2 regions of the Streptomyces sp. NPDC037203 genome follow, and region 2 is predicted to be linked to the other one. Evidence: riboswitches for the same ligand, from Rfam matches in the RefSeq annotation. Region 2 holds a riboswitch; the other holds the start of a gene.

Region 1 (9,683 bases), on a different contig from region 2:
CTCATCGAGCCGCAGCGGACCCCTTCGGGGTACCGCAAGTTCAGCCCCGGTGACCTTGAGCGCCTGGGCCACGTCCTGAGAATGCAGCGGGACCACTATCTGCCGCTCAAGGTGATCCGCGAGCATCTGGACGCCATGGAGCGGGGCGAGGCCGCCCCACTGCCCGTAGTCGGGCGCCAGCGCACCGGGGACGACGTCCTGGAGGTGCAGGAGGGGCCCACCGTGGCCAGGGTCGGCCGCTCCGAGCTGCTGGCCGCCGCGGACATCGGGGAGGCCGAGCTGGCGGAGTGGGAGTCGTATGGACTCCTGGTGCCGCTGGCGGACGGTACGTACGACGCGGAGGCGGTCACCGTGGCCTCCCTCGTCGCCGAACTGGGTCGCTTCGGTATCGAGCCCCGCCATCTGCGGGTGATGAAGGCGGCCGCCGACCGGGAGGCCGGGCTGGTGGAGCAGGTGGTGGCCCCGCTCAAGCGCCACCGCAACCCGCAGACCAGAGTGCTCGCCGAAGCCCGGACGAAGGAGCTGGCGGCGCTCACCATGAAACTGCACGCGGCCCTCGTGAAAACCGCCCTCGGGGTGCGTCTTCCCTGATCCGCGGGCGGCCCGCAGGGGACCGGTTCGGCCGGCGCTCGCGGCCCCGACTACCCAAACGTCCGGGGCACGGCCTAGGGTTGCTGTGTGAACGAGCTCGATGTCGTAGGTGTCCGGGTCGAAATGCCCTCCAACCAACCGATCGTGCTCCTGCGCGAAGTGGGAGGCGACCGTTACCTCCCCATCTGGATCGGGCCGGGGGAGGCGACGGCGATCGCCTTCGCCCAGCAGGGCATGGCCCCGGCCAGACCGCTGACCCACGACCTGTTCAAGGACGTGCTGGAGGCCGTCGGCCAGGAGCTGACCGAAGTCCGCATCACCGACCTGCGGGAAGGGGTCTTCTACGCGGAGCTGGTCTTCGCCTCCGGAGTCGAGGTCAGCGCCCGTCCGTCCGACGCCATAGCGCTGGCCCTGCGCACCGGCACGCCGATCTACGGCAGCGACACGGTGCTGGACGACGCGGGGATCGCCATCCCGGACGAGCAGGAGGACGAGGTGGAGAAGTTCCGCGAGTTCCTCGACCAGATCTCGCCCGAGGACTTCGGCACCAGCAGCCAGTGAGGCCGTCGGTGCGTCCGGGTGGCGTACAGGTGCCCTGGCCTGCGCGGCCGGGGCATCCGGGGGACGGCCCGTCGTCCGGCGCGGCCCGGTTCCGGCGGCAATTGCCACCGGCGATTGAGAGCGTCCTACGGGTCCCCGCGAGGGCATTCGGCTAGCCTTTCCCCGCGGTGGGACACGGGAAACCACTCCTTGGGTGATTATCACTCGGCGTGCCGAGTGTGGCGATCGTTGACGCACCCCTGGTGACTGCCTACCGTCGAGAAGGCAGGTCGAGGACGGAGGTCGGCGTGAGAACCAGCGGCGACGGTACGGCTGGGGGTGCTCCCGTGCGCGGTTTCGGGGAGAGCGGTCCGTACCCGGTTCACAGCAGCGCGGTGGATCACGCTCCGCAACGGCCGACGGCGGTGCCGGACGGCGAAGGGGCGGCGTCCATGACGTCCGAGGAGATCGGCTACCGGGGGCCCACGGCCTGTGCGGCGGCCGGCATCACGTATCGACAGCTCGACTACTGGGCGCGTACGGGCCTGGTCGAGCCGAGTGTGCGGCCCGCGTACGGGTCGGGAACCCAGCGGCTGTACAGCTTCCGGGACGTCGTCGTCCTGAAGATCGTCAAGCGGTTCCTGGACACCGGGGTCTCGCTCCAGAACATCCGTTCCGCCGTGCAGCATCTCAGGGAGCGCGGTTTCTGCGACCTGGAGCGCATGACGCTCATGAGTGACGGCGCGACCGTCTACGAGTGCACGTCGCCGGACGAGGTGCACGCGCTCCTCCAGGGGGGCCAGGGCATCTTCGGGATCGCGGTCGGCGTGGTGTGGCGGGACGTGGAGAACGCCCTGTCCCAGCTGCACGGCGAGCGCGTCGACACGGGCGAGACGCTGGTCGGGCACAACCCGGCGGACGAACTGGCGCGCCGCCGCAACCGGGCGGTCTGAACCTGCTGCCGGGCCGGAGGGCCGCCGGGCGCCCGCGGATTGTCAGTGCCGTGGTGCAGCATCGGAGATGTGAGAAACGCGCCCACGATCCTGCATCTCGACATGGATGCCTTCTACGCCTCGGTGGAGCAGGCATCCAAGCCGAGCCTGCGCGGGAAAGCGGTCGTGGTGGGCGGTCTCGGACCGCGCGGGGTGGTGGCCACGGCGTCGTACGAGGCGCGGGCCTTCGGGGTCCACTCGGCGATGCCCATGGCCCAGGCCCGCCGGCTCGCGCCCCACGCGGCGTACCTGGTGCCGCGCTTCAGCCTGTACCGAGCGGTCAGCGAGCAGGTGATGACGCTGCTGCGGGCGCTGTCGCCGCTGGTGGAACCGCTGAGCCTGGACGAGGCGTTCGTGGACCTGGCGGCCTCGGGTGCGGCGACGGACGCGGAGTCGGCACGGCGGACGGGAGAGCGGCTGCGTGCGGACATCAGCGCCGTCACCGGGCTCACCGGGTCGGTGGGGCTCGCCGCGTCCAAGATGCTCGCCAAGATCGCCTCCGAACAAGCCAAGCCGGACGGTCTGGTCCTCATCGAGCCGGGCACCGAGCGGGCGCTGCTGGGCCCGCTGCCGGTGCGGACCCTGCCGGGGGTGGGGCCGGCCACCGGTGACCATCTGCGGCGCGCCGGGATCACCACGGTCGGGGAGCTGGCCGAGGCGGGCGAGGACGAACTCGTACGACTGCTCGGCAAGGCCCACGGCGGGGCGCTGTACGCCATGGCGCTGGCGCACGACGAGCGGCCGGTGGTGGCCGAGCGGGAGGCCAAGTCCGTGTCGGTCGAGGACACGTACGACGTGGACATCCACGACCGGCCGCGGATCGGCCTCGAAGTGCGGCGGCTGGCGGACCGGTGCGTGCGGCGGCTGCGCGAGGCGGGACTGTCCGGGCGGACGATCGTACTGAAGGTGCGGCGGTACGACTTCTCGACGCTGACCCGCTCCGAGACGCTGCGGGGACCCACGGACGATCCGGCGGTGGTGCGGGAGGCCGCCGAGCGGTTGCTGGACTCGGTGGACACGACGGGCGGGGTGCGCCTGCTCGGTGTCGGCGTCTCCGGGCTCGCCGACTACACCCAGGAGGACCTGTTCGCCCAGGCCTCCTCTCGGGCGGAGCCGGCACCGGAGGAGGCCGCGGCCGAGCCGGTCGGCGTGCCCCGTGAGCCGGTGCTGCCGCACTGGCGGGCCGGCCAGGACGTCCGGCACGCCGAGCACGGACACGGATGGGTGCAGGGCAGCGGGGTGGGCCGGGTGACGGTGCGCTTCGAGACCCCGCAGTCCCCACCGGGACGGATACGCACCTTCCTCGTCACCGACCCCGCGCTGCAGCCCGCGGACCCCCTGCCCCTGGTCCTCCCGCCGCCCACACCCTCAGCCGTCCCCGGCCTTCCGGCCACGCCGTGACCGCGGGCTCTACGTCTCCTCCGAGCCCGCCAGTCTGCCGAAGGTGTGGTCCGGGGCGGGGTCCGGGGTCACGTCGAGGCCGTAGTGGTGGTAGAGCTGGAGTTCCTGTTCGGGGGAGAGGTGGCGGCCGACCCCGAAGTCGGGGGCGTCCTTGATCAGGGAGCGGTCGAAGGGGACGTGGAGGGTGCCCTCGACGAGTTCGCTGGGTTCCAGGGGGACGAAGGCGTCGCGGGAGAACAGGCCGGTGCGTATGGCCGCCCACTCGGGGACACCGGTGGCGTCGTCCAGATACACCTCGTCAATGGTGCCGATCTTGGTGCCACTGCGGTCGAACGCCTTGCGGCCGATCAGGTTCCGAGGATCGATGTCGCTCTGCACGGTCCCTCTCCCTCCAATTGGTCGCAACTCATCCGTAAGCACTACGAAAGAGCACATTCACTGCGGCGGCCACTTGAGAATCGGGCTGTTGACCTCGCTGGTAGGCTGATTGCGGCTGCTGACCCCGTGCGGGAGAGTCCTCCGATCCATCTCGGAGGCGCCGAAGGAGCAAATCCTCCCCGGAATCTCTCAGGCTCACGTACCGCACGGACGAGGTCACTCTGGAAAGCAGGGCGGGTGTCGACGGCTTCCGCTCTCACCGACGGTGAAAGCCGGCGCCGCGAGGTGCCCGGTGAAGCTCTCAGGTTGACATGACAGAGGGGGAGGCCGTCCGGGCACCCGCGCCGTGGTGCCCTTCGAAGGTCGTCAGACCAGGAGGCCTCCGCCATGACCGCCCATCGCATTCCGCTCTTCGAGCTCGAAGCGGGCATTTCCTTCGAACAGCGCCACATCGGGCCCGACCAGGAGGCGCGGGCCAAGATGCTCGCGCAGGTCGGCTACGGCTCCCTGGACGAGCTGACCGCCGCCGCGGTCCCGGATGTGATCAAGAACGCCGACGCCCTCGACCTGCCGGGCGCCCGCACCGAGGCCGAGGTACTGGCCGAGCTGCGCACGCTCGCCGACCGCAACCAGGTCCTCGGCTCCATGATCGGCCTGGGGTACTACGGCACCTTCACGCCGCCGGTCATCCTGCGCAACGTCCTGGAGAATCCGGCCTGGTACACGGCGTACACGCCCTACCAGCCGGAGATCTCCCAGGGCCGCCTGGAGGCCCTGCTGAACTTCCAGACCATGGTCGCCGACCTCACCGGTCTGCCCACCTCCGGCGCCTCCCTCCTGGACGAGGGCACGGCCGCCGCCGAGGCGATGGCCCTGTCCCGGCGCATGGGCAAGAACAAGAAGGGCCTCTTCCTGGTCGACGCGGACGCCCTGCCGCAGACCATCGCCGTCATCCAGACCCGCGCCGAGCCGACCGGCGTCGAGGTCGTCGTCGCCGACCTGAGCGCGGGCATCCCGGCCGACGTCGCCGCCCGTGACATCAACGGCGTGCTCGTCCAGTACCCCGGCGCCTCCGGTGCCGTACGCGACATCAAGCCGGTGATCGAGCAGGCGCACGAGCTGGGCGCCCTCGTCACCGTCGCCGCCGATCTCCTCGCCCTCACCCTGCTGACCTCGCCGGGCGAGCTGGGCGCCGACATCGCCATCGGCACAACCCAGCGCTTCGGCGTCCCGATGGGCTTCGGCGGCCCGCACGCCGGCTACATGGCGGTGCACGAGAAGTTCGCCCGCAGCCTGCCCGGCCGCCTGGTCGGCGTGTCCGTCGACGCCGACGGCAACAAGGCGTACCGGCTGGCCCTGCAGACCCGCGAGCAGCACATCCGCCGCGAGAAGGCCACCAGCAACATCTGCACCGCGCAGGTGCTGCTCGCCGTCATGGCCGGCATGTACGCCGTCTACCACGGCCCCGAGGGCCTGAAGACCATCGCCCGGCGCACCCACCGCTACGCGACGCTCCTCGCCGAGGGCCTGCGGGCCGGCGGCGTCGAGATCGCGCACGGCGCGTTCTTCGACACCGTCACCGCGCGCGTGCCCGGCAAGGCCGCCGAGATCGTCGCCGCCGCCCGTGACAAGGGCGTCAACCTGCGCCTGGTCGACGCCGACCACGTCTCCGCTGCCTGCGACGAGACCACCACGCGGGCCCATCTGGAGAGCGTCTGGTCCGCCTTCGGCGTCGAGGCCGACCTGGAGGCGCTGGACGCGGCCGCCGGTGACGCGCTGCCCGAGGCGCTGCTGCGCGGCGACGACTTCCTCGCCCACCCGGTCTTCCACCAGCACCGCTCCGAGACCTCGATGCTGCGCTACCTGCGCAAGCTGTCCGACCGCGACTACGCGCTCGACCGCGGCATGATCCCGCTGGGCTCCTGCACCATGAAGCTCAACGCGACCACCGAGATGGAGCCCGTCACCTGGCCCGAGTTCGGCGCGCTGCACCCCTTCGCGCCCGCCGAGCAGGCCGCCGGCTTCCTCACGCTCATCCACGAGCTGGAGGACCGCCTCGCCGAGGTCACCGGCTACGACAAGGTCTCCCTCCAGCCGAACGCCGGCTCCCAGGGTGAGCTGGCCGGTCTGCTGGCGGTGCGCGGCTACCACCGCGCCAACGGCGACGAGCAGCGCACCGTCTGCCTCATCCCGTCCTCCGCGCACGGCACCAACGCCGCCAGCGCCGTGATGGCCGGCATGAAGGTCGTCGTCGTCAAGACGTCCGACGACGGCGAGATCGACGTCGAGGACCTGCGGGCCAAGATCGAGCAGCACCGCGACCAGCTGTCCGTGCTGATGATCACCTACCCGTCCACGCACGGTGTGTTCGAGGAGCACGTCGCCGACATCTGCGCCCGTGTGCACGAGGTCGGCGGCCAGGTGTACGTCGACGGCGCCAACCTGAACGCCCTGGTCGGCCTCGCCAAGCCGGGCCACTTCGGCGGCGACGTCTCGCACCTGAACCTGCACAAGACCTTCTGCATCCCGCACGGCGGCGGCGGCCCCGGCGTCGGCCCGGTCGCGGTGCGCTCGCACCTCGCGCCGTACCTGCCCAACCACCCGCTCCAGCCGGCGGCCGGCCCGGAGACGGGCGTCGGCCCGGTCTCGGCGGCGCCGTGGGGCTCGGCGGGCATCCTGCCGATCTCCTGGGCGTACGTCCGGCTGATGGGCGGCGAGGGCCTCAAGCGGGCCACCCAGGTGGCCGTGCTCTCCGCGAACTACATCGCCAAGCGCCTGGAGCCGCACTTCCCGGTGCTCTACACCGGCCCCGGCGGCCTGGTCGCGCACGAGTGCATCATCGACCTGCGCCCGCTGACCAAGGCGACCGGCGTCAGCGTGGACGACGTGGCCAAGCGCCTGATCGACTACGGCTTCCACGCCCCGACCATGTCGTTCCCGGTGGCCGGCACGCTGATGATCGAGCCGACCGAGTCGGAGGACATCACCGAGCTGGACCGGTTCTGCGACGCGATGATCGCCATCCGCGCGGAGATCGAGAAGGTCGGCTCCGGCGTGTGGCCGGCCGAGGACAACCCGCTGCACAACGCCCCGCACACCGCCGCCGCGCTCGGCGGCGAGTGGACGCACGCCTACAGCCGCGAGGAGGCCGTCTTCCCCGCCGGGGTCTCGGTGGCCGACAAGTACTGGCCGCCGGTGCGCCGCATCGACCAGGCCTTCGGCGACCGCAACCTGGTCTGCTCCTGCCCGCCGCTGGACGCGTACGAGGACTGACCGCGCAGCCGTGCCCCGAGGGCCCCGTCCGGATCGCCGGGCGGGGCCCTCGCCCATGCCGTCCGCCGGTCAGCCGGTGGCCAGCGACACCTCGGTCGCCTTGATCAGGGCCACCACGTCGGAGCCCACGAACAGGCCCAGCTGCTCGGCCGCCTCCCTGGTGATGGCGGCGGTCAGCTCGCCGCCCGGCACCGAGATCCGCACGGTCGCCATGACGGCACCGATGGTCAGGCCGACCACCGCGCCGGGCAGCTGGTTGCGGATCGACAGGCCCTCCACCTGACGCGTGGCCACGGAGACCTCGGTCGACTTCACCAGGGCGCGCACCGGTGTGCCGGGGGAGAGGGCCAGGTCCTCGGCGGCGGCCAGGGTGATGGCCGCGGTGAGGCGCTGGCCGCCCTCCAGCCGGACCTCGACGGTGGCCATGGCCTCGCCCGGACGGACCGCCGTGACGGTGCCGGCGAGCTGGTTGCGGATGCTCAGGGTCATGGGCACCCACCGTAGAGCGCCCGTCGGCTCAGGCGGGGTATGCGTGGGTCTGGGTCGCCTTGACCGTCGCCCAGACCGGTGTACCGGGCTGGAGCCCCAGCTCGGCGGCGGACACCGTGGTGAGGTCGGCGGCGAGCGGGAGTTCACCGGTGAGCTCGGTGCGGATCTGGTCGCCGTGCGTCTCCAGGCCGGCCACCTCGCACCGCCACAGATTGCGGGCGCTGGCTCCGGCGGGCCGCTCCCGGAAGAGGGTCACGGCCGAGGGCGGAAAGGCGACGAAGGCCGGTCCGGACAGCTCCTCGGTCGTGGTGATCGAGGGCCCGGCGTCCAGTCGTACGGTGTGGCCCGCGGCCTCGCCCCGGTAGAGGTTGAGGCCGACGAGCTGGGCGATGTAGTCCGTGCGCGGGCGGCGGGCGATGTCGGCGGGGGCGCCCTCCTGGACGATCCGGCCGTGCTCCACCACCACCAGGCGGTCCGCGAGCACCATGGCGTCCAGCGGATCGTGCGTCACGAGCACCGCGACCGCCTCGAACTCGGCGAGGTGGCGGCGGAGCTGGGCCCGCACCTCCAGCCGGGTCCGGGCGTCGAGCGCGGCCAGCGGCTCGTCGAGCAGCAGCAGCCGGGGCCGGGTGGCCAGGGCGCGGGCGAGGGCGACGCGCTGGGCCTGGCCGCCGGACAGCCGGCGCGGCTTGGCGCCCGCGTGCTCGGCGAGCCCCATGCGCTCCAGCCAGCCCGCGGCCAGGGCACGGGCCTCCGCCTTGCCCTGTCCCTGGCAGCGCGGCCCGAACGCCACGTTGTCCAGCGCGGACAGGTGCGGGAAGAGGAGGTAGTCCTGGAAGACGACACCGACCGGGCGGGACTCCGGCGGGACGCGCTCCAACGGGACGCCGTCCAGCCGCAGATGGCCGTCGCCGAGCGGCACCAGACCGGCGAGGGCGCGCAGCGCGGTGGTCTTGCCCGCGCCGTTGGGACCCAGCAGCGCGACCACGTCACCGGGCGCCGCCCGCAGCGCCACGTCCAGCCGGAAGCCGCCCCGGTCCACCACGAGCCGGGCGTCGAGGCCCTGCCGGTCGGCGCTCCGCGGGTCCGAAGGGCCGGGGTCCGGTGCGTCGGTCATGCGTACGGGGTCCTTCGGCCAGGGCTGCTCGGTGGGTGTCGTCCGCCATCCTCCCGTCATGTCACACCCCTGTCAGCCATCGGTCGCGCAAACCCGCCAGCACCGCGATGGAGACCACCAGCAGGACCAGGCTCAGCGAGATCGCGGCCTGAGGGTCGTTCTGGAGGGCGAGGTAGACCGCGAGGGGCATGGTCTGGGTACGGCCGGGGAAGTTGCCCGCGAAGGTGATCGTCGCGCCGAACTCGCCGAGCGCCCGCGCCCAGGCCAGCACGGCGCCCGCCGCGACACCGGGCGCGATCAGCGGCAGCGTGACCCGGCGGAACGCGGTGAAGCGGGAGGCGCCGAGCGTGGTGGCCGCCTCCTCGAAACGCGGGTCGGCGGCGCGCAGGGTGCCCTCCACGCTGATGACCAGGAACGGCATCGCGACGAACGCCTCCGCGAGCACGACCCCGGTGGTGGTGAACGGCAGCGTGATCCCGAACCAGGCGTCGAGCCACTTCCCGATGACGCCGTTGCGGCCCAGCGCCAGCAGCAGCGCGACACCGCCGACGACCGGCGGCAGCACCAGCGGCAGCGTCACCAGGGCGCGCACCAGACCGCGGCCCGGAAAATCCGTACGGGCCAGCAGCCAGGCCAGCGGCACGCCGAGGACGAGGCTGACGGCGGTCGCCAGGGTGGCGCTGACCAGCGACAACTGGAGCGCCTGCCACACCTCGGCGCTGGTCAGCTGGTGCGGCAGGCTCCGCCAGGGGGCGCGGACGAGCAGCGCGAGCAGGGGCAGCAGGAGGAAGGCGAGGGCCAGGACACCGGGCAGCAGCAGGGGCAGCGGGACACCGCGGCGGCCGGAGATGCCGGGGCGGCGGGCCGTGCCGGGTTGGCGCATCGTGCCCGGTCGGCGGGTC
Region 2 (9,683 bases):
GCCCGCACGGCCTCGCGGTCTACCCCCAGCCGGGCCGCTACTCACTGGGCCACACGGGCGTCTTCCGCTGAGGCGGGGGGCTGGAGCAGCAGCTCCGCGCCGACGGACTCGTAACCGGCCGCCTGGAACGCCCGCAGACTCCGGGCGTTCCCCGGCGCCACCTGCGCCCACAGCGGCTCGCCGGCCAGGTGCCGGGCCGCGCCCGCCAGCAGCCGCCCCAGACCCTTCCGCGCCCCCTCGTCCACCTCCACCGAGACCTCCAGGCGCCCGGCCATCCCACGCCCCGTCACCAGCACCCCGCCCTCCGCCCGCCAGGCCCGCACCGCCTCGCGGCGCTCGCGGGCGTAGCGGACGCGGGGATGGCCGGCGTCCCGGATCTCCGTCAGCGCGAGCGGGGGCGCGCCGGGGAGCGGGCCCGCCGCCAGCACCGCGTCGACCGTCTCCGCCCGCCGCCCGGTCCGCTCCAGCAGCGCGGCCAGGAAGCGCGGGTGCAGGGCGGCGGCCAGCGGATCGCAGTCCGGGCCGCGCAGCGCCTCGTACACCCACGCCGGATCCTCGTCGGTGACGACGACGGAGTGCGCGGTGAACGCCAGCACGCCCGCGTGCCGCGGCGAGGGCTGCGGCAGGACCGTCGTACGCCCGTCCGACGGCGGGAACACGCCCCGCCCCGCACCGTCGAGAATCTCCCGCAAGCTCGCCACGACGCCTCCTTGAGTCTCCACCCGCTGGAAGGTCCAGACTTCCGGACATGAGCGACGACGGTACCGGACTTCTCACCATCGGCGAGCTGGCGCGGGCCACCGGACTGACCGTGCGCACCATCCGCTACTGGTCCGACGAGGGCGTGCTCGCTCCGGTGACCCGCTCCTCGGGCGGCTACCGGCTGTACGACACCCCGAGCGTCGCCCGGCTGGAGCTGATCCGGACCCTGCGCGAGCTGGGGCTCGGCCTGGACGACGTGCGCCGGGTGCTGACCGGGGAGCGGACCGTGGCACAGGTCGCGGCGGCGCACGTGGCCGCGCTGGACGCGCAGATCAAGTCGCTGAAGGTGACCCGTGCGGTGCTGTCGTCGGTCGCCAGACGTGGTTCGAGTGAGCGGGAGACGACCCTGATGAACAGACTGGCCCGGCTGTCGGCGGCCGAACGGCAGCGGATCGTGGCGGACTTCGTGGCGGAGGCCCTCCAGGGGCTCGACGCGGTGGACCCCGAGGTGCAGGAGCGGCTGCGCGCCACCACGGTGGACCTGGCGGACGACCCCACGCCCGAGGAGGTGGACGCGTGGGTGGAGCTGGCGGAGATGCTCCAGGACCCGGAGTTCCGCGCGCAGATGCGCCGGGCGATGGAACTCAACGCGGCGGACGGGGCGCCGGGGGAGAGGCGCGGCCGTTCGCTCTGGTTCGCCAGGCGGCTGGTGGAACTGGTGGCCCCGGCCCGCGAGCGGGGCATCGCCCCCGAGTCACCGGAGGCGGATGCGGTCCTGCACGACCTCTTCGGCGACGCGGCCCACGAGGACGTCCTGGAGCGCATGGCGGCCGGCTTCAACGACCGGGTCGCCCGCTACCGCCAACTCGTCGCCCTGGTCAACCGGGCCCCCGCGCCGCCGCACGCCGAGGACTTCGCCTGGGTGGTCGCGGCACTGCGTGCCCGCACGGACAGCTAATCTGACCAGCGTCAGTACGCCTGCACGGCACAAGAAAAACGAACAAAAGGGGCGGATCGGTGGCGGACATCGAGGAAGCACGCAAGGAATTCCAGCGGATCGACGCGGACGGAGACGGTTTCGTCACCGCCGCCGAGTTCAAGTCCGCCCTGGCGCAGGGCGGCGACTGGAACGTCACCGACACGGTCGCGGAGGCCATCATCAAGTCCCGTGACCTCGACGGCGACCGGGTCCTGTCCTTCGACGAGTTCTGGACCTACCTGAACAAGTGACACGGGCCGGCAGGGGTGCCCCGTCTTACGGGAACGGGCACCCCTGCGTGCGTCAGCCGGCCGCCCACTCCTTCAGCGCCGCCTTGGAGGGGAAGTCGGCCACGTCCTTGTCGAGGGGCTGGCTCGCGTACTGGTGGAAGCGCCACTTGGCCTTGATGCGGGGCTTGCCCGCGGTGACGTAGTCGGCGATCCACAGGCCGTCGCCCGCGTAGGAGGTGCGGTCGATGTTCAGCCAGAAGTCCCTGTTGGTGTAGAGCACGACCCGGTTGTGCGGGCGCAGTTGTTTCAGCTTGCGGATGAAGGAGTCCTTCTCCGCGTTGCTGGCATGGGAACCGTCGCTGGTGGGCTCCCAGTCGACGGCGAGGATGTCACCGGCGCGCTCCGGCGCGTGCTGGAGGAAGTAGTCGGCCTGGGCGGAAAGATCGCCCGGCCACAGGAAGTGGTAGAAACCCATGACCAGTCCGGCGTCGCGGCCGGTCTTGGTCTGCGCGGTGAGACGGGGGTTCACGTACGAACGGCCCTCGGTCGCCTTCATGAAGACGAAGGAAAGGCCGTCCGTGTCATATGACGTGGACTGGAAAGCACTTACGTCGATGCCGTGGAGCATGCAGAGTGTGTGCCCCCCGCAGGGCCCCCCGGAAACTTGCCCCCGGTCGCGGGGCGATTCAGACGCCAGATCACATCGATACCGCAGCCCGACGGCGCCGCCGGCACAGGCGCCTGCTCACGCCGGAGCTCGGTGAAGCCCAACCGGCGCGGAACGGCGCGACTGGGGGCGTTCGCCAGATCGTGCACGATCTCCAGGTGGTCCACGTCCGGCAGCGCGAACAGCTCCCCGGCCAGCGCCGCCGTCGCCCGCGTCGCGATGCCCCGCCCCACGGCCGCGGGATGCAGCCAGTACCCCAGCCGCAGCCCACGGGGCTCGGCGCGGTACGCCTGGCACATCCCGAGGAGCCGGCCGCCCATTTCGACGGCGTAGTTGTACAGCTCCCCGCTCTCCCACTTCGCCTCGGAGCGCGCCAGCAGTTCCCGCGTGCTCCGCTCGTCGTGACCGTCGACCCAGGGCATCCACGGCCGCAGATGATCCCTGGATTCCGCTATCAGCGTGAACAGTTGAGCGAAATCACGCTCGTCCCGTAAACGCCGGAGGGCGAATTCCGCGCACTCGATGAGCTGACTCGGTCGGTCCATGGAAGCCATGATTGTTCCGCGGACCGGCCGTGTAAATGTCAGCACTCGATAATGTTCACCGCGAGCCCGCCCCGCGCGGTCTCCTTGTACTTGACCGACATGTCCGCGCCGGTCTCCTTCATCGTCTTGATGACCTTGTCGAGGGAGACCATGTGCGAACCGTCCCCGCGCATCGCCATCTTGGCCGCCGTGACCGCCTTCACCGCGGCCATGCCGTTGCGCTCGATGCACGGGATCTGGACGAGGCCGCCGACCGGGTCGCAGGTCAGGCCCAGGTTGTGCTCCATGCCGATCTCGGCGGCGTTCTCCACCTGTTCGGGGGTGCCGCCCAGGACCTCGGCGAGGGCGCCGGCGGCCATGGAGCACGCGGAGCCGACCTCGCCCTGGCAGCCGACCTCGGCGCCGGAGATGGAGGCGTTCTCCTTGAACAGCATGCCGATCGCGCCCGCGGCCAGCAGGAAGCGGACCACGCCGTCCTCGTCCGCGCCCGGCACGAAGTTGATGTAGTAGTGCAGCACCGCGGGGATGATGCCGGCCGCGCCGTTCGTCGGGGCGGTCACCACCCGGCCGCCGGCCGCGTTCTCCTCGTTCACCGCCATCGCGTAGAGCGTGATCCACTCCATCGCACGCGCCAACGGCTCGCCCTCGGCGCGCAGTTGGCGCGCGGAGACGGCCGCGCGGCGGCGGACCTTGAGGCCGCCCGGCAGGATGCCCTCACGGGTCAGACCGCGCTGCACGCACCCCCGCATCACCCGCCAGATCTCCAGCAGGCCGGCGCGGATCTCGTCCTCGGTGCGCCAGGCCCGCTCGTTCTCCAGCATCAGGGAGGAGATCGACAGGCCGGTCTCCTTCGTCAGGCGCAGCAGCTCGTCGCCCGTGCGGAAGGGGTACTTCAGGACCGTGTCGTCCAGCACGATCCGGTCCGCGCCGACCGCGTCCTCGTCCACCACGAAGCCGCCGCCGACCGAGTAGTACGTCTTGGTCAGCAGCTCCGCGCCCGAGGCGTCGTACGCCCATATCGTCATGCCGTTGGCGTGGTACGGCAGGGCCTTGCGGCGGTGCAGGACCAGGTCGTCGTCGAAGGAGAAGGCGATCTCGTGCTCGCCGAGGAGCGACAGGCGCCCCGAGCGCTTGATCGACTCCACCTTGTCGTCGGCGGTTTCCACGTCGACCGTGCGCGGGGAATCGCCTTCCAGGCCGAGCAGCACCGCCTTGGGGGTGCCGTGGCCGTGTCCGGTCGCGCCCAGCGAGCCGTACAGCTCGCAGCGCAGGGAGGCGACCGAGGCCAGCAGTTCCTCGTTGCGCAGCCGGTGCGCGAACATGCGCGCCGCGCGCATCGGGCCGACCGTGTGGGAGCTGGACGGGCCGATGCCGATCGAGAACAGGTCGAAGACCGAGATGGCCACGGTCACTCCTTGGGGCAGTGGTGGGGCACCCGGCGGTGGGTGCCCCACCGGGGAATCACTTGGACAGGGCCGGGTACAGCGGGTGCTTGTCGGCCAGGGCCTTGACCCGAGCCTTGAGCGACTCCGCGTCGTACGACGGCTTGAGCGCCTCGGCGATCACGTCCGCGACCTCGGCGAAGTCCTCGGCCGTGAAGCCGCGGGTGGCCAGCGCGGGCGTGCCGATCCGCAGGCCCGAGGTGACCATCGGGGGGCGCGGGTCGTTCGGGATGGCGTTGCGGTTGACCGTGATGCCGACCTCGTGCAGCCGGTCCTCGGCCTGCCGGCCGTCCAGCTCGGAGGCGCGCAGGTCGACCAGGATCAGGTGCACGTCCGTGCCGCCGGACAGCACGTCGACCCCGGCCGCGCGCGCGTCGTCGGCCGTCAGGCGCTCGGCGAGGATGCGGGCACCGTCCACCGTACGGCGCTGGCGCTCCTTGAACTCCTCGGAGGCCGCGACCTTGAAGGACACCGCCTTCGCCGCGATCACGTGCTCCAGGGGGCCGCCCTGGAAGCCCGGAAAGACGGAGGAGTTCAGCTTCTTCGCGAACTCCTGCTTCGCCAGGATGATGCCGCCGCGCGGGCCGCCCAGGGTCTTGTGCGTCGTGGAGGTGACCACGTCCGCGTACTCGACCGGGTTCGGGTGCAGACCGGCGGCGACCAGGCCGGCGAAGTGCGCCATGTCGACCCACAGGTACGCCTCGACCTCGTCGGCGATCCGGCGGAACTCCGCGAAGTCGAGCCGGCGCGGGTACGCCGACCAGCCCGCGATGATCACCTTGGGGCGGTGCTCCTTGGCGAGCCGCTCGACCTCGGCCATGTCGACCAGGCCGCTCTCCTCGTCCACGTGGTAGGCGACCACGTCGAACTGCTTGCCGGAGAAGTTCAGCCGCATGCCGTGGGTCAGGTGGCCGCCGTGCGCCAGGTCCAGGCCCAGGATGGTGTCGCCGGGCTGGGCCAGCGCGAACAGGGCCGCCTGGTTGGCGGAGGCGCCGGAGTGGGGCTGCACATTGGCGTACTCGGCGCCGAACAGCTCCTTGATCCGGTCGATGGCGATCTGCTCGGCCACGTCGACGTGCTCGCAGCCGCCGTAGTAGCGGCGGCCGGGGTAGCCCTCGGCGTACTTGTTGGTGAGGACCGAGCCCTGGGCCTCCATCACCGCGAGCGGCGCGAAGTTCTCGGACGCGATCATCTCGAGCGTGGACTGCTGGCGGAGCAGCTCGGCGTCGACCGCGGCGGCGATCTCCGGGTCCAGCTCGTGCAGGGGCGTGTTCAGGACAGTCATACGGCTACGACTCCTCAGCCGGCGATGTGGGCGTCGTACTCGGCGGCGGAGAGCAGGTCGCCCGGCTCCTCCGTGACGCGTACCTTGAACAGCCAGCCGCCTTCGAAGGGCTCGGAATTCACCAGCGACGGGTCGTCGACGACGTTCTCGTTGACCGCGGTGACCTCGCCGGTGACCGGGGAGTACAGGTCGGAGACCGACTTGGTGGACTCCAGCTCACCGCAGGTCCCGCCCGCCTCGACGGTGGAGCCGACCTCGGGGAGCTGGGCGTAGACCACATCGCCGAGCGCGTTGGCCGCGAACTCGGTGATGCCGACCGTCGAGACGCCGTCGTCGGCGGCCGACAGCCACTCGTGCTCCTTGCTGTAGCGCAGCTGCTGGGGGTTGCTCATGTCCTGAATTCTCCTGTACGCGCGGGAGTGCTGATGACGGGGGGAGCGCGGTCACCGCCGGTGGGCGGGCGAATGTGCGCAGGGTCACGCCACCGCCCGGCGGGGCGGGGCGCAAGGGGGCTCGCTGTCTACTTCTGGCGCTTGTAGAACGGCAGCGCCACGACCTGGTAGGGCTCGTGGCTGCCGCGGATGTCCACGCCGACGCCCTCGGTACCGGGCGCGGCGTGCGCGGCGTCCACGTAGGCCATGGCGATCGGCTTGCCCAGGGTGGGGGAGGGGGCGCCGGAGGTGACCTCGCCGACCACCTTGCCGTCCGCGACCACCGGGTACCCGGCGCGCGGCACCCGACGACCCTCGGCGATCAGGCCGACCAGGACCCGCGGGGGGTTCTGCGCGGCGCGCTCGGCGGCCTCGGCGAGCGCCGCGCGCCCCACGAAGTCGCCCTCCTTGTCGAACTTGACCACACGGCCGAGCCCGGCGTCGAAGGGGGTCAGCGAGGTGGTCAGCTCGTGCCCGTACAGCGGCATGCCCGCCTCCAGGCGCAGCGTGTCCCGGCAGGACAGTCCGCAGGGCACCAGGCCGGCGCCCTCGCCGGCCTTGGTCAGCGCCTGCCACAGCTCGACCGCGTGCTCGGGCTTCACGAACAGCTCGAAGCCGTCCTCGCCGGTGTAGCCGGTGCGGGCGATCAGCGCGGGGACGCCGGCGACGGTGCCGGGCAGGCCGGCGTAGTACTTCAGACCGTCCAGGTCGGCGTCGGTGAGGGACTTCAGGATGCCGGGGGAGGCCGGGCCCTGGACGGCGAGGAGCGCGTAGGCGTCCCGGTCGTCGCGGACCTCGGCGTCGAAGCCGCCGGAGCGCTCGGCCAGCGCGTCCAGGACCACCTGGGCGTTGGAGGCGTTGGCCACGACCAGGTACTCGGACTCGGCGAGCCGGTAGACGATCAGGTCGTCCAGGATGCCGCCGTCGGCCCGCACGATCATCGTGTAGCGGGCGCGGCCGACGCCGATGGAGGCGATGTTGCCGACCAGGGCCGCGTTCAGGAAGGCGGCGGCCTCGGGGCCGGTGACGGTGATCTCGCCCATGTGGGAGAGGTCGAACAGACCCGCCTTGGTCCGCACGGCCACGTGCTCGTCGCGCTCGGAGCCGTAGCGCAGCGGCATGTCCCAGCCCGCGAAGTCGGTCATCGTCGCACCGAGCGAGCGGTGCACGGCGTCCAGCGCGGTGTGTCGGAGTTCGGTACTGCTCATCGGTCGGTCGTCTCCCAGGGCAACAGGGATGGGGCGAGGAACGTTCCTCCCCATCTGTCATCGGAACCTGAGAGGTTCGCCGGAACCGCCACGGGGGCGACCACGGCTTGCACCTTGGGTGGGGCCGCCGTCGCGGCGGCCCGCTTTTCAGATGTGCCTCGCCCGCGCGGTAACGGGGCCTGAGAGATTCAAGGGAGGGACTTGCTCCTTCGGCGCCCCAGCGAAGCCTGCTGGGGACTCTCCCGCGCGGATTCAAACGGCCGGTATGCAGTTGGCGGCCACATCATTGCACGTCGGGCCCCCGCCCGTCAGGGGCCGCATCCGTAACCGAACCGTGGCGGAACGCGCACCTCCCCTTGGCACACCGGACATTACCTTCCCTTTACTTCCACTGGGCATGAATATTACGCACCACAAGGGGAGGACGATCACGGTGGACAGGACCATGGCGTACGCGACCGGCATCCCGGCGCCGGGCAGCCCCGCGCGCCGCGAGCACGCCCGCCCCGCGCCCGGCGTGCTGGATCTGCGCGGCCGGCCGCCCCGGCGCCCCGGCACCCTCCGCTTCGGCCCCCGCGACATCGTGGTGGTCACCGGGCTGCCCGGCAGCGGCAAGTCCACGCTGATGCGCCGCGCGGTCGCCACCCGCCGCCTCGACTCCCAGGACACCCGCGCCCGCTTCGCCGCCCGCCTGCCCCGCCCGCTGCCGTACGCCTTCTACCGCCCCCTGGTGCGCGCCGCGCACTACTGGGCCCTGCGCCGCGCCCTGCGCACGGACCAGGGGCTGGTGGTGCACGACTGCGGGACGCAGCCCTGGGTGCGCCCCTGGCTGGCCCGCGCCGCCCGCCGCTCCGGCGCCACCCTGCACCTGCTCCTGCTGGACGTGCCCGCGGAGACGGCCCGCGCGGGCCAGCACCGGCGCGGCCGGACCGTCTCCCGCCGCGCCTTCGAACGCCACCGGCGTACGACCGCCCGGCTGCTCGGCGCCCTCAAGCGGGGCGAGGTGCCCGCGGGCTGCGGCTCGGCGGTGCTGCTGGACCGGGCCGCGGCCGACGCGGTACAGCGGATCGTGTTCACGGAGTACGGCTCTGTCACCGGTACCCGTTAGCCTTCATGGTCACCAGTGGTTTCCAGCAGGCGGTAGGCAGATGGACTTCCCGGCGGACTTTCCCGCGGACTTCCCGGCACAGGCGCACCCCCACCCGCACGGCGGTTGGCCCGGCAACGAGTTGGAGGAGGTGCTCTCGGCCTCCCTCGGCATACCCGCGGCGGGCGGCCGGATCGTCGAGGTCCTCGGCCGCAGCTTCGTCTGGGTGCCGCTGCCGTCCGGCGGCGGACCGGGCAGCGGCCCGCTGGACCTGCCCACGCTGGAGATCGAGGGCCAGGCGTACGTCCCGGTGTTCAGCTCCGAGGAGCAGTTCCGCCAGGCGGTCGGCTCCCACATGTCGTACACCATCGCCCCGGCCGTGGAGTTCGCCCGCGGTCTGCCCCCGCAGGCCGGCATCGCGGTCAACCCCGGCGGCACGGTCGGCATCCCGCTGCCCCCCGAGGCCGTCGCCGAGCTGTGCCGTGCCGGGCGCACCCCGCTGGACGGCCCCGCCGGCGGCGGCCGCGTCCGCCTCTTCGAGCCCGACTGGCAGGTCGACCCGGTCGACTTCCTCTCCGCCGCCTCCGCCGAGTTCGCCGCCACCGGCGTGGTCCTCACCGCCCGCCGCTGCCTGGCCGCCATCGAGAACGCCGACCCGGTCATGTTCGTCGGCGTGGAACTCTCCCAGTGGGAAGGCGACTTCCGCGCCCTGCCCCTGGAAGCCCTGGGCCGCGCCCTCGCGCGGGTCCCCACCGCCTGGCCGGTCAACCTGGTCCTGCTGGACGTGACGGACGACCCGGTGGCCGAATGGCTGAAGTCAAGCGTCCGGCCCTTCTACGTTCGCTAGCCCCGGCCGGGGCGAACGGACAACGGGCCCCGTGCCCGTCGGCGCATAAGCTGTCTGCACACGCGGGGCACGATGGAGAAGAAGGGCATGACCAGGTGAGCGCCACCCACAGCGGAAGCGTCGAACACACGCTCCGCCACGTCACGCCCGGACGCTACGACGCCTACGAGGCCCTTCTCCGCGCCCTCGCCACCCCCGCCGCCGGCCAGATCTGGATGCTGCTCTGGCACGGCCAGGCCGGTTCCCCGGACGCGCAGTAC

Evidence for each region. Region 2 has a riboswitch for glycine ahead of gcvT (glycine cleavage system aminomethyltransferase GcvT). Riboswitches for the same ligand answer to the same signal wherever they lie in the genome.
Region 1: another riboswitch for glycine. It lies ahead of gcvP (aminomethyl-transferring glycine dehydrogenase); the one in region 2 lies ahead of gcvT (glycine cleavage system aminomethyltransferase GcvT).

The regions. Positions count from the first base shown of each region.
Region 1 is NZ_JBVJUC010000003.1:7,024-16,706, forward strand. Features, by position in the region: gene ftsR (transcriptional regulator FtsR) at 1-591, shown strand, start outside; gene ACZ7EC_RS09215 (bifunctional nuclease family protein) at 679-1,152, shown strand; gene ACZ7EC_RS09220 (MerR family transcriptional regulator) at 1,440-2,084, shown strand; gene ACZ7EC_RS09225 (DNA polymerase IV) at 2,154-3,524, shown strand; gene ACZ7EC_RS09230 (PRC-barrel domain-containing protein) at 3,534-3,902, opposite strand; glycine riboswitch at 4,022-4,117, shown strand; gene gcvP (aminomethyl-transferring glycine dehydrogenase) at 4,290-7,175, shown strand; gene ACZ7EC_RS09240 (TOBE domain-containing protein) at 7,245-7,664, opposite strand; gene ACZ7EC_RS09245 (ABC transporter ATP-binding protein) at 7,693-8,781, opposite strand; gene modB (molybdate ABC transporter permease subunit) at 8,843-9,683, opposite strand, start outside.
Region 2 is NZ_JBVJUC010000008.1:292,102-301,784, forward strand. Features, by position in the region: gene ACZ7EC_RS23000 (YVTN family beta-propeller repeat protein) at 1-71, shown strand, start outside; gene ACZ7EC_RS23005 (GNAT family N-acetyltransferase) at 42-701, opposite strand; gene ACZ7EC_RS23010 (MerR family transcriptional regulator) at 749-1,660, shown strand; gene ACZ7EC_RS23015 (EF-hand domain-containing protein) at 1,720-1,932, shown strand; gene ACZ7EC_RS23020 (glycoside hydrolase family 25 protein) at 1,985-2,539, opposite strand; gene ACZ7EC_RS23025 (GNAT family N-acetyltransferase) at 2,518-3,132, opposite strand; gene ACZ7EC_RS23030 (L-serine ammonia-lyase) at 3,162-4,529, opposite strand; gene glyA (serine hydroxymethyltransferase) at 4,585-5,850, opposite strand; gene gcvH (glycine cleavage system protein GcvH) at 5,865-6,242, opposite strand; gene gcvT (glycine cleavage system aminomethyltransferase GcvT) at 6,371-7,489, opposite strand; glycine riboswitch at 7,534-7,646, opposite strand; glycine riboswitch at 7,647-7,744, opposite strand; gene ACZ7EC_RS23050 (AAA family ATPase) at 7,923-8,597, shown strand; gene ACZ7EC_RS23055 (enhanced serine sensitivity protein SseB) at 8,638-9,423, shown strand; gene ACZ7EC_RS23060 (enhanced serine sensitivity protein SseB C-terminal domain-containing protein) at 9,519-9,683, shown strand, end outside.